Linked DNA regions of Maricaulis maris. The protein of the gene in region 2 interacts with the protein of the main gene of each other region in a pairwise test. Links are inferred from orthologs where the notes say so. Each region holds a gene or a part of one and is shown on either strand. Other genes may lie near its edges. The genes, in order: AAA969_RS07520 and AAA969_RS00610.

Evidence for each region.
Region 1: the proteins of AAA969_RS00610 (region 2) and AAA969_RS07520 interact in binary tests that used the Escherichia coli proteins (3 or more experiments, as listed by UniProt). The link is inferred for Maricaulis maris from one-to-one orthologs.

Annotation. Positions count from the first base shown.
Region 1 is NZ_AP027270.1:1,608,132-1,614,744, reverse strand. Bases 1-2,817 are described here. They hold AAA969_RS07520 (HesB/IscA family protein), read left to right. Parts: upstream 1-1,137; coding sequence 1,138-1,497; downstream 1,498-2,817. Other genes in these bases: AAA969_RS07510 (GGDEF domain-containing protein), read right to left, coding at 2,152-2,817; AAA969_RS07515 (glutathione S-transferase N-terminal domain-containing protein), read left to right, coding at 1,504-2,088; AAA969_RS07525 (SUF system Fe-S cluster assembly protein), read left to right, coding at 700-1,128; AAA969_RS07530 (cysteine desulfurase), read left to right, coding at 1-691. Outside these bases: more of AAA969_RS07510, read right to left, coding at 2,818-3,210; AAA969_RS07505 (DEAD/DEAH box helicase), read right to left, coding at 3,364-4,932; AAA969_RS07500 (amidohydrolase family protein), read right to left, coding at 5,045-6,316; AAA969_RS07495 (amidohydrolase), read right to left, coding at 6,316-6,613. UniProt on the Escherichia coli protein: Is able to transfer iron-sulfur clusters to apo-ferredoxin. Multiple cycles of [2Fe2S] cluster formation and transfer are observed, suggesting that IscA acts catalytically.
Region 2 is NZ_AP027270.1:118,724-125,483, forward strand. Bases 1,393-4,356 are described here. They hold AAA969_RS00610 (2Fe-2S iron-sulfur cluster-binding protein), read right to left. Parts: upstream 3,053-4,356; coding sequence 2,732-3,052; downstream 1,393-2,731. Other genes in these bases: AAA969_RS00605 (PAS domain-containing sensor histidine kinase), read left to right, coding at 1,393-2,688; tsaE (tRNA (adenosine(37)-N6)-threonylcarbamoyltransferase complex ATPase subunit type 1 TsaE), read left to right, coding at 3,156-3,632; AAA969_RS00620 (aminoglycoside phosphotransferase family protein), read left to right, coding at 3,619-4,356. In the rest of the region: AAA969_RS00600 (energy transducer TonB), read left to right, coding at 1-6; more of AAA969_RS00605, read left to right, coding at 199-1,392; more of AAA969_RS00620, read left to right, coding at 4,357-4,731; AAA969_RS00625 (nucleotidyltransferase family protein), read left to right, coding at 4,728-5,441; double-strand break repair protein AddB, read left to right, coding at 5,438-6,760. UniProt on the Escherichia coli protein: Ferredoxin are iron-sulfur proteins that transfer electrons in a wide variety of metabolic reactions. Although the function of this ferredoxin is unknown it is probable that it has a role as a cellular electron transfer protein.

The DNA.
Region 1 (6,613 bases), 1.5 Mb from region 2 along the record:
CGGCACGGTGAACGAGGTGGCCCGCATCAATGCGATTGCCAAGACGCAGGACGTCCCCGTTCTGCTGGATGGTTCCCAGTCCGCCGTCCACCTGCCGGTCGACGTTCAGGCGCTGGAATGCGACTTCTTTGTCTTTACCGGGCACAAGCTCTACGGACCGTCAGGCATTGGCGCGCTCTATGCCAAGGGCGACTGGCTCGACCGCCTGCCGCCTTACATGGGCGGCGGCGAGATGATCGCCGATGTCTTTGAAGACCATGTCACCTTTGCCGATGCCCCGAACAAGTTCGAGGCCGGCACGCCGGCGATTGCCGACGCCATCGGGCTTGGTGCCGCCATTCGCTGGCTGGAGCGCCACGACCGCATGGCGATCCTGGAGCATGAGCGCACCCTGCTTGATCGGGCGATGACCGGCCTGGCAGAGATTGACGGTCTGCGCGTCTTCGGGACGGCCCAGGAGAAGGGGGCTATCATCAGCTTTGCGCTGGAGGGGGCCCACCCCCACGATGTCGCACAAATCCTCGACAAGTACGGCGTTGCCGTGCGAGCCGGCCATCATTGCGCACAACCGCTCATGCGGCGATTGGGGGTCGGATCGACCGCCCGCGCCAGTTTTGCCATCTACAACACGATCGAAGAGGCCGATGCGTTTGTCGACGCATTGAAAAAGGCCCGTGACTTCCTCATCTAGGATCTATCATGACTGACCGAACCGACCGCGATGTGATCGACCTGTCTGCCCCGGCTGCGCCAGCGGCACCGGTTACCGAGGAGCCTGTGGCCAAGCCCGCCGACGGAACCGGCGCGATCCCGGCGGGCGAGCTTGCCCGTATTACGGATGATATCGTGACGGCGCTGAAGAGCGTCTACGATCCGGAAATTCCGGTCGACATCTATGAGCTCGGGCTGATCTACAAGGTCGACCTGGAAGACGATCGGACCCTGAAGGTGCAGATGTCGCTGACCGCTCCGGGTTGCCCGGTGGCTGGCGAGATGCCCGGCTGGGTTCAGGATGCTGTCGAGAAGGTCGATGGCGTCGAGAAGGCGCTGGTTGATCTGACCTTTGATCCCCCCTGGACACCCGACCGGATGTCCGACGAAGCGCGTCTCGCGCTCAACATGTTCTAGGAGGCCAATGTGGCTGTACGTGAACGTCCCAAGGCTGTGTCCCTGACCGAAGCCGCTGCCGATCGCGTCAAGGCGCTGATGGCGCAGCGTGGCGCCGGCTTCCTGCGCGTCGGGGTCAAGAATGGCGGCTGCGCCGGCATGGAATACGAGATGGCCTACGTGGAAGCGCCGGGGCCGCTGGATGAACGCGTGGAGGACCAGGGCGTGGAGATCGTCCTGGAGTCCAAGGCTCTGCTCTTCCTGCTTGGCACGCAGATCGATTATGAAATCTCCCCGTTGCACGCGAAATTCGTGTTCAACAATCCCAACCAGACCGATGCCTGCGGCTGCGGGGAAAGCGTGACCATCGTCCCGGTCAAGGAAGTCTGATCCGTTTTGAAGCTCATCATCTCGATCCCGTCACCCTATTCCCGCAAATGTCGCGTCATGGTGCGTGAGCTGGGGCTGGGTGAGCGGGTGGAGGAGGCTGAGTCCCATCCCTTTGATGATGACCCCGAACTGCTGAAAGCCAATCCGCTTGGCCGTGTTCCCTGCCTTATTCTCGATGATGGTCAGGCGCTGACCGAGAGCGCTGTGATTGCCGATTACCTGTGCGAGCAGGTTGGAAACCCCTGGCCCCGTGACTGGAACGACCGCCGGCTGGAAGCACTGGGCAATGGACTGCTTGATCTGTCCGTGGCCCGCCGCGTCGAAATGGTTCGCGACGAAGGGATCCAGTCTGCTTACTGGATTGGTCGGCGCGAGCGCGGGATCATGAGGGCGCTTGATCAGCTGGAAGCGGCCATTGGCACACTCGCCACGACGCTGGCGCAAGGACCGCTGACACTGGCCGTCGCGCTCTCCTATCTGGATTTCCGCTACCCCGAGAGCGATTGGCGAAGTGGTCGGCCCCGTCTGGCCTCGCTTTTGGAGGCTTGGGAGGAACGGCTCAGCTTCGCGCAAACCCGACCCGTCGGCTGAAGCAGACATGAAAAGGCCGCCTGCGAGGGCGGCCTGTTCGGTCGTTATGTGTCAGGTGGTGTCTCAGGCTGCGGCGCTGCGGGAGCGGTTGCGACCGTCATCGGTGGTCGTCCTGTTGCGGCCTTCGGTCTTGGACCGGTAGAGGTTCGTGTCAGAGCGTTCGATCAGGTCCTCGATCGACTCACCTTCCTGGTAGGTCGCGATGCCAAGCGATACGGTAATCGTACCAAGGTCCTCATTGGTGGACTTGCGCAGCAATTTCTTTGATTCGACCGTGCGCCGGATCTTTTCGGCGACCTGCTCAGCGACATTGGGTGCCGTGTTCGGCATCACAATGCCGAATTCCTCCCCGCCATAACGTGCCACGAGATGGTGCTCGCCCGCATGCCGGGTCAGGCAGCCGGCGACGAAGCGAATGATCTGGTCGCCGGTCTGGTGGCCCCAGGTGTCGTTGAAGCGCTTGAAGAAATCGATATCGCACAGGATCAGGCTGAGCGGCTGCTTCTTGGTCTCGGCATCGCGGCGGGCGCGACGCAAGGATTCGTCAAAACGCTTGCGGTTTGCGATGCCGGTGAGGGCATCGGTCATGGCTTCTTCGCGCACTTTTTCCAGGTGCGAGCGCAATTGCGTGACTTCATTGGATGTCGCTTGCAGGCGGTCTTCCAGAGCCTGGCTGCGGCGCTGCATCCGGGCGGTGGCAGAGACCAGACTTTCGACCAGGCGCTTCATTCCCGGTGCGTCCGGATTGGTGGTCGAGAGTTCGTTGCTGGCACCCTCAAGGGCCTTGCCATAAGCGGCGGTGTCGCGCTCGGCGGCTTCGAGGGTCTGCTGGACGGCGCCAAGCTCGCGGCACATCACGCCGCCGCTCTCCAGGATCGCATCCTGGATCGCCTTCCACTGGAAATACTGCTCGAACAGCTCGGCGTTAACGCTGTCGTTGAAACCCTCGCCTGACTCGATTTGAGCCTTCAGCGTCTCACACAGCTCCGGATTGGTGTCGCTGGCAAAGCAGATCCACACTGCATAGTTTTCAGGTGTCGGCGCGATGCCGAATTGTTCCATGAGATCCAGCGCCTTAAGCGCGAACTCACGTCCGTCTTTACCAAGCAGTCGACCGTTCACCAGAAATTCCTTTCCTGCGGAAGCGAATGACTTCGCCCTGCGGTGATTGGCAAGCTAAACCGCAAAGGGAAAGAAGTGGTAAAAATCGATCATACAGTATGAACAGGCACTGCATCGGGCCCGATCAGGGCGGTGTGATGGCTTAGCGAGCCATCACTTTCCGGCATTCATGAAGCCTGGAACATGGTCGCCAAACCCGACAACCGAACGGTCCTGGTCAGAGCCGCGCTCGCGTCTTTGACCGGGTTTGCGGTTGGATGGTCTTGGGCTGGCCGTACCGGAATCCCGTTGCTGAGGCGGCTTTGCAGCGGCCGGCTCGGGCGAGGTTGGTTCCGGTTTGCGGGCTTCGCGCGACTTGACGGGTCTTGGCTTGGCCTCGGCCTCAACAGCCGGGGCCGGAGCCGGGGTCGGCGCTGGAGACGCTGCCGGTGCCGCATCCTCTGTCGTCTGGGCGTCCGCAGAGCCGGGCTTGCGAGTGCGGCCGCCGGAACTGCGCTCGGAGCGGGCTCCGGAACGGGCCGATGTACCACGGGTCCGGCCGCCGGATGCGCCAGAATCCGGCGCAGCTTTCGCCGGTGCCTCGGAATTGACGCCGTCCAGGACGAGTTCCGGGATGTCTTCCTTGATCAGCTTCAGCACGGCGGCCAGGTTTTTCTCATCACCGGGTGCAAAGATTGTCACGGATTCCCCGGACTTGCCCGCCCGTCCGGTACGTCCGATGCGGTGGACATAATCGTCGGCGTGGTGCGGCATGTCGTAATTGAAGACATGGCTCACGTCCGGGATATCGAGCCCGCGTGCCGCGACATCACTGGCAACGAGGAAACGAAGGGTCCCCGCCTTGAAATCCGCCAGGGTCTGCGTGCGGGCTGATTGATCGAGATCGCCGTGGATCGGCGCAGCCGAGAAACCGTGGCGCTGGAGCGAGCGCGCGACGATGTCCACATCACGTTTGCGGTTCGAGAAGATAATGCCGTTCTTGACCTCTTCGCGGGACATGGCGGCGCGCAGGGCGTCCCGCTTGGCCTTTCCGGAATTGTCTTTCAGGCGGATCATCAGCTGCTTGATATTGACCGCCGTTTGCGCCGGGCGCGAGGTTTCCACGCGAACAGGGTCGCGCAGGAACCGATCGACCAGGCTCTGGATTTCCTTCGGCATTGTGGCCGAGAAGAAAAGGGTCTGACGGCGCGGAGGCGGCGGGATGAGCGAGAAGATTTTCTCGAGATCCGGGATGAAGCCCATGTCGAGCATGCGGTCGGCTTCATCAACCACCAGCATCTGGACACCGTTCATCAGCAGTTTGCCGCGCCCGAAATGGTCGAGCAGACGACCCGGGGTCGCGATCAGGACATCGGCGCCCTTGTTGAGGATTTCTTCTTGCGGGCCGAAGGCGACGCCGCCGATCAGCAAGGCCATCGAGAGCTTCTGACCTTTCGAATAGGTCTCGAAATTCTCGGCGCACTGGGCCGCCAGCTCGCGGGTCGGTGCAATGATGAGGGAGCGCGGCATGCGGGCCTTGGCGCGGCCACGTGACAGGCGCTCGATCAGGGGCAGGGTGAAGGACGCGGTCTTGCCGGTTCCCGTCTGCGCAATACCAAGCACGTCGCGTCCGGCAAGCGCCGGAGGAATGGCGCCGGCCTGGATCGGGGTCGGTTCGCTATAGCCAGCTTGTTCGATGGCTTCGAGTAGTTTTGGGCTCAGACCCAGTTCTGCGAACGTCATGGCGTCCTTTGGTTTGCATTAAAATCACGACGGCCGCGCCAGAGTGGCGCGGCCGCTTGGTGAGCGCAAAATACGGGGGACCTGCTGCAAGTCAACGCAACAAGGCTGATCCCTAGCGCCGATAGGCGTATGGCGTGTCGTCCGTGATATTGATGTAACGGTCCCGCAGGCGGGTCTGCCGCGAATCCATCTCGGTCGGCTCGCCATCGATCAGCACCGCGATCGGTGAGCTCATCACTTCCAGCGGATCACCGTCCCAGACCACGACGTCGCCGGCATAGCCGGTCGCCAAGGCCCCATAACGGTCTCCCACGCCATAGATTTCGGCGGGCGTGAGCGTGATCGAACGGAAAGCCTGGTCCCAGGCGACACCGTTGGCGACGGCATTGCCGGCATGCTGGGTGATCAGGCGGGCGTTGTAATAGCCGTCCGATGTCAGCGTGGTGTAGGCCACCGTCACGCCTGCGGCGTGAAGACGGCGGGCGCCATCCAGCGTCGCGGCGATCTCGTCGAAGGAGGCCGGCAGGTTGCGCAGCGGGTCAAGCATCACCGGGATCCCGGCTGCGGCCAGTTCATCGGCCACCATCCAGGCTTCAGCCCCGCCTTCGATGATGATCTGAACCGGAGCATTCTCCGCCTGGAAGCGGATGGCCCGGTGCAGGTCCACGGCGCGGTCGATATTGAGCACCAGCGGCACGCGGCCACGAACGACCGGCAGCAAGGCCTGGGCATCATAGCGGTTCAGCGCGTCGCCTTGATGATCCGCCGAGAACCGACCCGGATAGCCGCGGGCATCGCTGAAGGCGGCTTCCAGGAAGGCCCAGGCAGCAGGGCGGGAGCCGCCGGCAGTCGAGGCGCCGGACTGGCTGAGATCGGCGAACACGAAGCTGCCGCTCTGGAATACCGAGTTAGCGTCGCCGCCGGTCTCCACCAGTGCACCCTGGCCGGCAAAGATATTGTGGCCGGTCGAGGGATAGATGGCAGCCCGGGTGATTCCGCGCATGCGCGTCGAGGCAATGTGTGTGCCCATCGGATTGAAGCCGTCGCTGACGTCGAGGGCGACCGAGTAAGGCGAATCGTCGGCGCCTGCATCCGTGGTCGAACCCTCGAGCGCGACTTCAATGAGACCGATCTGGGTGTAGGGCGCGAACAGGCCCGGGGTGATCCATCCCCCATTGGCGTCGATGATTTCGGTGCCGTTGGGGATGCTCACATCGGTTCCGACCGCGACGATATTGCCGTCACGCACCAGGACGGTGCCGTTGGCAAGAATGCCCTGGTCGGAATTGGTGACGACCCGGCCATTGGTGACCGCGTAGCTCTGGGCGAGGCTGGGTGCTGTGCTGGCGAGTGCCAGGGCGAGCACGGGAAGAATGGTTTTCATTATTGGTCTCCCTCGCCGGGCTGGCCGAGCATGAAGTCACGCACCGGCTGCAGGCTTTCATCGCGGCGATCATAGCTCATGGCGCCATCGATCCAGACCTGGTCTGCCCGCGTGTAGGTGGAATAGGGATTGCCGGACCACAGCACGACGTCTGCGCGCAGGCCGGGCTGAAGGCTGCCGGTCTGATCGGCAATGCCAAGCGCCTGGGCCGGGTTGGACGAGAGCCATTGCCAGGCTTCGCCGTCGGATATCTCAAGCCCGGCGCGACGACCGTCACCCAACGCCTTTGCGACTTCC
Region 2 (6,760 bases):
CGCTGACCGATCAGCTCGTGGCGCGTGCGCCCCGCGGTCCGCTCCGCAGTTTTTCTCCCGGCACCGGCGCGGCGGGGTATATAAGTTATCAGGGTTTTTGCCGCCCCGGGCATCGCCCGCGAGTCCCTGGGCCGGTATCATGGTGATTCGTGAGGCCCGCAAGCATTCGAGGGCGGGGGCGCACCCAGGGCGACATTGATGACCGGACAGACATTTCAGATCGTGACTCTCATCGTCACTATCGGCGCCGTAGCGTTTGCGCTTGCCGTGGGTCTCTGGGCCTTCCGTCTGACCTCTGGCGCGCGGGGCGCGCAGCTCATCTGGCGCCGCAAGCTCGCGGAACTGGAAGACCGGGTCGCGCGGGCCGACAGCGTGTTCGGAGCCCACCCCGGCCTTGTCCTGGTCTGGGACCAGCCGCCCGTTGACGAGACCGACACCGGCTGGGGCGCACCGCGCATCTTCGGATCCTCAGTGGCGCTCGCCTCGCTCCTGCGATTTGCCGAAGCCAATGACGGACCTAATCCGGCCGGCATCCTGATGGAGGGCCTGGCTGACTATGAGGCGCGCTCGGCCGGTGGTGACGAAACCACCTTGCGCCTTCGTTTTCACGAGCTGAGTCAGAAGGGTCAGCCCTTCTCCCTCACCATATTGGGGCCGAGCGGCCGCTTCCTTGAAGTCGATGGTCGCGCTGCCGGCACACAGCTTGTGGTCTGGCTGTCGGACGCAACGATCCGCGGTCTCGAGGAATCCGGTGCGCGTGGCCGGATCGAGGAGGCGCGTCGCCTGGTTTCCAAGGACCCGCTGGCTTTCCTGGACATGCTCGGCCGGGCCCCGGTCCCGGCCTGGCGGATGAATGCGACCGGCCGGATGGAGTGGGCCAACCAGGCCTATGTCAAAGCCGTCGAGGGCGACACGGTCGATGCGACGATCGACAGGCAGACGCTTCTGGACGCGGCCATGACCGAACTCGCCGCGCGCGCAACGACGGCCGGAGAACCGGTCGAGGACATGCGGATCGTGGTCATTGACGGCTCGCGTCGCGGTCTGAAGTTTCTGGTTTTCCCGGTGTCCGGCGGCGCGGCCGGCTTTGCGCTCGACGTCACCGATGGCGAGGAAGCCAAGGCCGCGCTCGCCCGTTTCCGCCGCGCCCATGACGACACCTTGAACCACATGGCCGAAGCGGTCGTGGTCTTCGATCGATCCAAGCGTCTGAACTTTCACAACAAGGCCTTCTCGAACCTGTTCAAGCTGGATGATGCCTGGCTCAATGATCGTCCGGGCCATGCCCAGTTCCTCGACCGGATGCGTGAGAAGCGCCTGCTTCCCGAGCAGGCCGATTTCGGCGCCTGGAAGACCGAGGAATTGGCGCGTTACGACGCACCGCCGACCGAGGAGACCCCGGACGAGCTCTGGCCGCTGCCCGATGGGCGCACACTTCGGGTCGCCCGTCAGCGCCACCCGCTGGGCGGTCTCATGCTGATTTTCGAGGACAAGACCGACGAGCTGGCCCTGCGTGCCCGTTACAACACGCTGATCAACGTCCAGCGCGCGACTCTCGACAAGCTGCACGAGGCGGTGGCCGTGTTCGGTGCCAATGGCCGCCTCCAGCTCAATAACTCGGCCTTCGAGGACCTGTGGGGCTTCGAGGCCGATGAGCTGGACGGGCAGCCGGACTTCGATGCCGTGTCTGAAACCTGCGCAGCCCTGTTCACGGATGACCGGGTCTGGACCGATATCAAGGCCCGCGTCACTGACCCCAGCCCGCAGGCGCGCAAGCAGGTCACCGGCGAAATGCGCCGCTCCGATGGCCGTGTCCTGACCTATCTCACGCGTCCCTTGCCCGATGGCGCGACCCTTATCTGCTGGGATGATGTCACCGATAGTCGCCGCATCGAGGAAGCCCTGCGGGAGCGCGCCGAAGCGCTCGAGACCTCGGAGCGGATCAAGACCGAGTTCGTCGAGCATGTGAGCTACCAATTGCGCACGCCGCTGACCACGATTGGCGGCTATGCCGACATGCTGGCGCAAGGCTTCGCTGGCGAGCTGACCGAACGCCAGAAGGACCCGATGTCGGCCATCCAGTCAGCGGCGGCGCATTTGGCCAAGCTGATTGATGACATTCTGGACGTTGCCGCGATTGATGCCGGCCAACTGGAGCTGGAACTCGGTGATGTCGATCTCGCTGACGTGGCGCGCGAAGCCGCCGACCTCGTCGCGGCCCGCGCCGATCATCACGCCATCAAGCTGACGGTTGATATCGAGGACGGGCTTGGCTTGCTGCGGGCGGACCGCAACAGGCTGAAACAGGTCTCGATGAATCTTCTGTCCAACGCCATCCGCCACGTCGCGACCGGCGGAGACGTCACCATCGGCGCTCGCCGCAATGGCGAGGACATCACGCTCTGGGTCAAGGATGACGGCGAGGGCATCGCGCCGGAGAAACAGGCCAGCGTGTTTGATCGCTTCGCCCGCGGTGAACGCGGTGGCGCCGGTCTCGGCCTGTCCCTCGTGAAGGAAATTGCCGAGCTGCATGGCGGCTGGGTCGAGCTTCAGTCGGAGCCGAAGCAGGGCACGCTGGTGTCCTGCCATCTGCCGCGGGAGCCACGCAGCTCTGCCGTGCCGCCGGAGCTCGATCTCACCAGTCGTGCCGTGACGCGCCTCGCCGGCGACCGGGCCCGCGCCGAATAGGCCGGCCACCCGCTCGTTCTGGCGATAGCGTCGAATGTGGGCCTCAGCCCTGTTTTTTCGGCATCCGAACGATCAGGCCGTCGAGCATGTCGGCGACCTTGATCTGGCAAGACAGCCGCGAGGTCTCCTGGACCTCCTCGGCGAAGTCGAGCATCGACTCTTCCATCGTCTCGCGCGAACCCGTCTTGTCGGCCCAGGCCGGGTCGACATAGACGTGGCAGGTGGCACAGGCACAGGCGCCGCCGCAATCCGCGTCGATGCCCGGGACCAGATTGCGCACTGCGCCTTCCATCACGGTCAGTCCGGTGGCCACGTCGATAACGTGTTCGGTTCCGTTGTGCTCGATATAGGTAATCTTCGGCATGCCAGTCTCCGTTGGATGCAGAGCACATGAACAGCGTTCACCGCCGAGTCAAGATTCAGCCTCACCGCTTGCCGTGACGGGCGGGCTTCGCTAAGCGCAATCCATGGGTAATTCCAACACTGTTTCCTTGCCCGATCTGGCGGCAACGCAGGCACTGGCCCTCCGGCTCGCCCGGGCGCTTCAGCCCGGCGACACGGTCTTCCTGACCGGCGACCTCGGGGCCGGAAAGACTACCTTCGCCCGGACCATCATCCGCGAATTGTGCGGCGTCGAGGACGCGCCCAGTCCGACCTACACGATCATCCAGACCTATGACCTCGACGACGGAGAGCTTTGGCATGCCGACCTCTACCGGATCGAGGAGGCCGGCGAGCTTGACGAGCTGGGTCTGGAGGATGCCTTCGGTGAAGTGGCGCTTCTGATTGAATGGCCGGACCGCCTCTTCGGCCTTGTCCCGGAAGACCGGCTCGAAGTGACGCTTGAAATGGTCGGGGAAAGCGCGGGCGATGCCATGGACACGCCGCGGCGGGCTGGCTTAACAGGGTTTGGCGAGTGGGAGACACGCCTTGACGATATCTGACCGCCAGGCCGCAATGACGGCCTTCCTCGAGGCCGCCGGCTGGGCCGATGCTGTGCACCATCCCTTGCCGGGCGATGCCTCAACGCGACGCTATATCCGGTTGGAGCGCGCCGGGGAGCGCGGTGGTGAGCGAGCCATGTTGATGGACGCGCCGGCCGCTGCCGAAGCGCCTGTTTGTCCGCCTGATGCCAGCCCGGAAGAGCGCGCGGCGCTGGGCTATAATGCGGTGGCCCGGCTGGCCGGGTCCAATCTGATCGCCTTTGCCGGTCTCGCCGACGCCCTGTGCGAGCGCGGGTTTTCAGCGCCGACCATCCTCGCCAGCGATGTCGAGGCGGGGTTTCTCCTGCTGGAGGATCTCGGCGATGACCTGATTGCCCGTCTTCTGCCCGGCGATCTGCATGAGGGGACGCTCTATGCACGCGCCGTTGATGTTCTGGCGGCCATCTACCGGTCCAGTTTCCCGGCCGCTGTGGAGCGCGACGGCCAATCCTGGCCGCTGCTGGGCTATGACGCGACGGCGTTGCAGGCGGAAGCCGACCTCTTTCTCGACTGGTTCCTGGCCAAGCAAGCCGGGGTCACACTGGATGACGCTGCTCGCGCCGACTGGCAGGCGATCTGGGCGCGGGCCTTCAAGCGGCTCGATCATTGTCCGCCGGGTCTCGTTTTGCGCGACTTTCACGCCGAGAACCTGATCTATCTCCCGGACCGGGATGGCGAGGCCAATATCGGCCTGCTCGACTTCCAGGACGCGCTGATGGGGCATCCTGCCTACGACCTCGTCTCGCTGCTCGAGGATGCCCGCCGCAATGTCGAGCGCAAGCTCGCGGTGCCGCTCAAGGCGCGCTTTGTCGAGCAGGCCGGGATCGCCGATGCCGCCGGCTTCGACGCGGCCTATGCCGTGCTCGGTGCCCAGCGCAATGCCAAGATCCTCGGCATTTTTGTCCGGCTGGCCGTCCGCGATGGCAAGCAGCGCTATCTCGATCTGCTGCCGCGGGTCGCGCGCCACTTCGTTGCCGATCTTCAGCACCCGGCCCTGATGCCGCTTCACATGTGGGTGAAATCCCACGCCCCGCAGGTCTTCGCGGAAGCGCACAAATGATCGAGATCCGCACCGCCATGGCGCTCGCCGCCGGCCTGGGAACGCGGATGCGTCCGATCACCAATGAGCGCCCGAAAGCGCTGGTTGAGGTTGGGGGCAAGACCCTGCTCGACTGGGCGCTGGACCGGTATGCCGCGGCCGGTGTCGAGCGCTGCGTGGTCAATATCCACCATTTCGCGGATATGATGGAAGCCCATCTTGCGGACCGGACCGGTGCACCCGCGGTGACAATCTCGGACGAACGCGGTGCGGTGCTCGAAACCGGAGGCGGTGTCGTCAAGGCGCTGCCGGAGCTGGGCAGCGATCCGGTCTTCATCAGCAATATCGACGCGATCTGGGAGGAGGCGGGTGCCGCCTCGCTGGACAGTCTCCGCGCCGCATGGCAGCCGGACCAGATGGATGCGCTGCTGCTCCTTGCTCCGATGAATGCCACGCTCGGCTTTGACGGCCCGGGCGATGCCTTTCTGGAGGGCAATGGCCGGGTCCGTTTCCGGGGTGATGCGCCGGCCGCTCCCTATGCCTATGCCGGTGTGCAGATCCTCAATCCTGCCATTCTTGCCGGGCGACCGGTCAGCCGATTCTCGATGATGGAGGTCTGGCGTGATCTGTCGGAGCGGGGGCGGCTGCACGGTGTCGTGCTGCCGGCCTTCTGGATGCATGTCGGTGATCCCGGCGCCCTGGCCGACGCGGAAGCACGGCTGGCGCGGTGACGGCCCGGCTGTTCAATACGCCCGGACCCAGCGTCTACACCCTGCCGCCACAGTCTGACTTCCTGCGTGAGATCGCCACAACGCTGCGCGACGAGTTCAACGCGGTCGCCGACCCCGATGCCCTGACGCGCCTGCTCATCCTCACGCCGACCCGGCGGGCGGCCAAGGCGCTCGGCGATGTCTTCGCGGACCTCGCCGGCAATGGGGTGGCGCTGCTGCCGCTGATCCGGCCGATCGGCGATGTCGATGTCGACGATCCGCCCTTCGAACCGGGTGAGCTGGCCGGTCTGGCCGCTCCGGCGATCTCGCCGGAACGCCGGCGCTACGAGTTGGCGCGGCTGATCCTCGCCAAGGAGAAGGCTCTCTCCCGACCGATCGGTGTCGGCGGTGCGCTGGCGCTGGCGGACTCGCTGGCGGCGCTGCTTGATGATCTCGCGACCGAGGATGTCAGCGACCTCTCGGCGCTTCAGGAGGCGGTGACCACCTATCTGCCGGCGGATCGCCGCGAAGCGGTCGAGTTCCTCGAGATCGTTCAGCATATCTGGCCCGCGCGTCTGGCCGAGCTGGGTTTGACCGATGGCGCGCATCGACGCTCGCTGGTCCTGCACGAGCTGGTCGCGCGCTGGACGCGGCAGGCGCCGGACCATCCGGTTCTCGCGGTTGGCTCGACCGGCTCGATCCCTGCGGCGCGCAAGCTGATGGGCGTGATCGCCGGTCTGGAGCATGGCGCCGTGGTTCTGCCCGGGGTCGACTGGGATGCCGATGACAGCGCCTGGGACTCGATCGCTGATGATCACCCGCAATGGGCGATGAAAACCTTCCTCGCGGAGGCCGGGGTCGATCGCAAGGACCTGCCGGCCTGGCCGGGGGCTGCCGAAGACCATGCGGCCGAGCGCCGCCGGCGCCTGATCGCCGAGGCCTTGCGACCAGCCGACACGACCGATGCCTGGCTCAAGCGTATTGCGGCCCTGAAGGAGCGCTTTGGCGAAACCTTCTTCTCCGAGGGCATGGAGGGGCTCAGCCTGGTCGAGGCGCCGGACGAGATCAGCGAGGCGCGGGCCTGTGCCCTGATGCTCCGTGAAACGCTCGAGACGCCCGACGAGACGGCCATCCTGGTCACGCCGGACCGGATGCTGGCGCGCCGCGTCTCGGCCGAGATGGTGCGCTTCGGGGTGCGGCTTGATGATTCCGGAGGGGCCGCCCTATCGGAGACGCCAGCCGGCGCCTTCCTGACGCGCGTGCTCGATGCCGCCACGGATTGCGGGAGTGTCGTTGCGCTGACGGCGCTTTGGGGGTCGCCCCTGTTCCGGGCCGGCTAT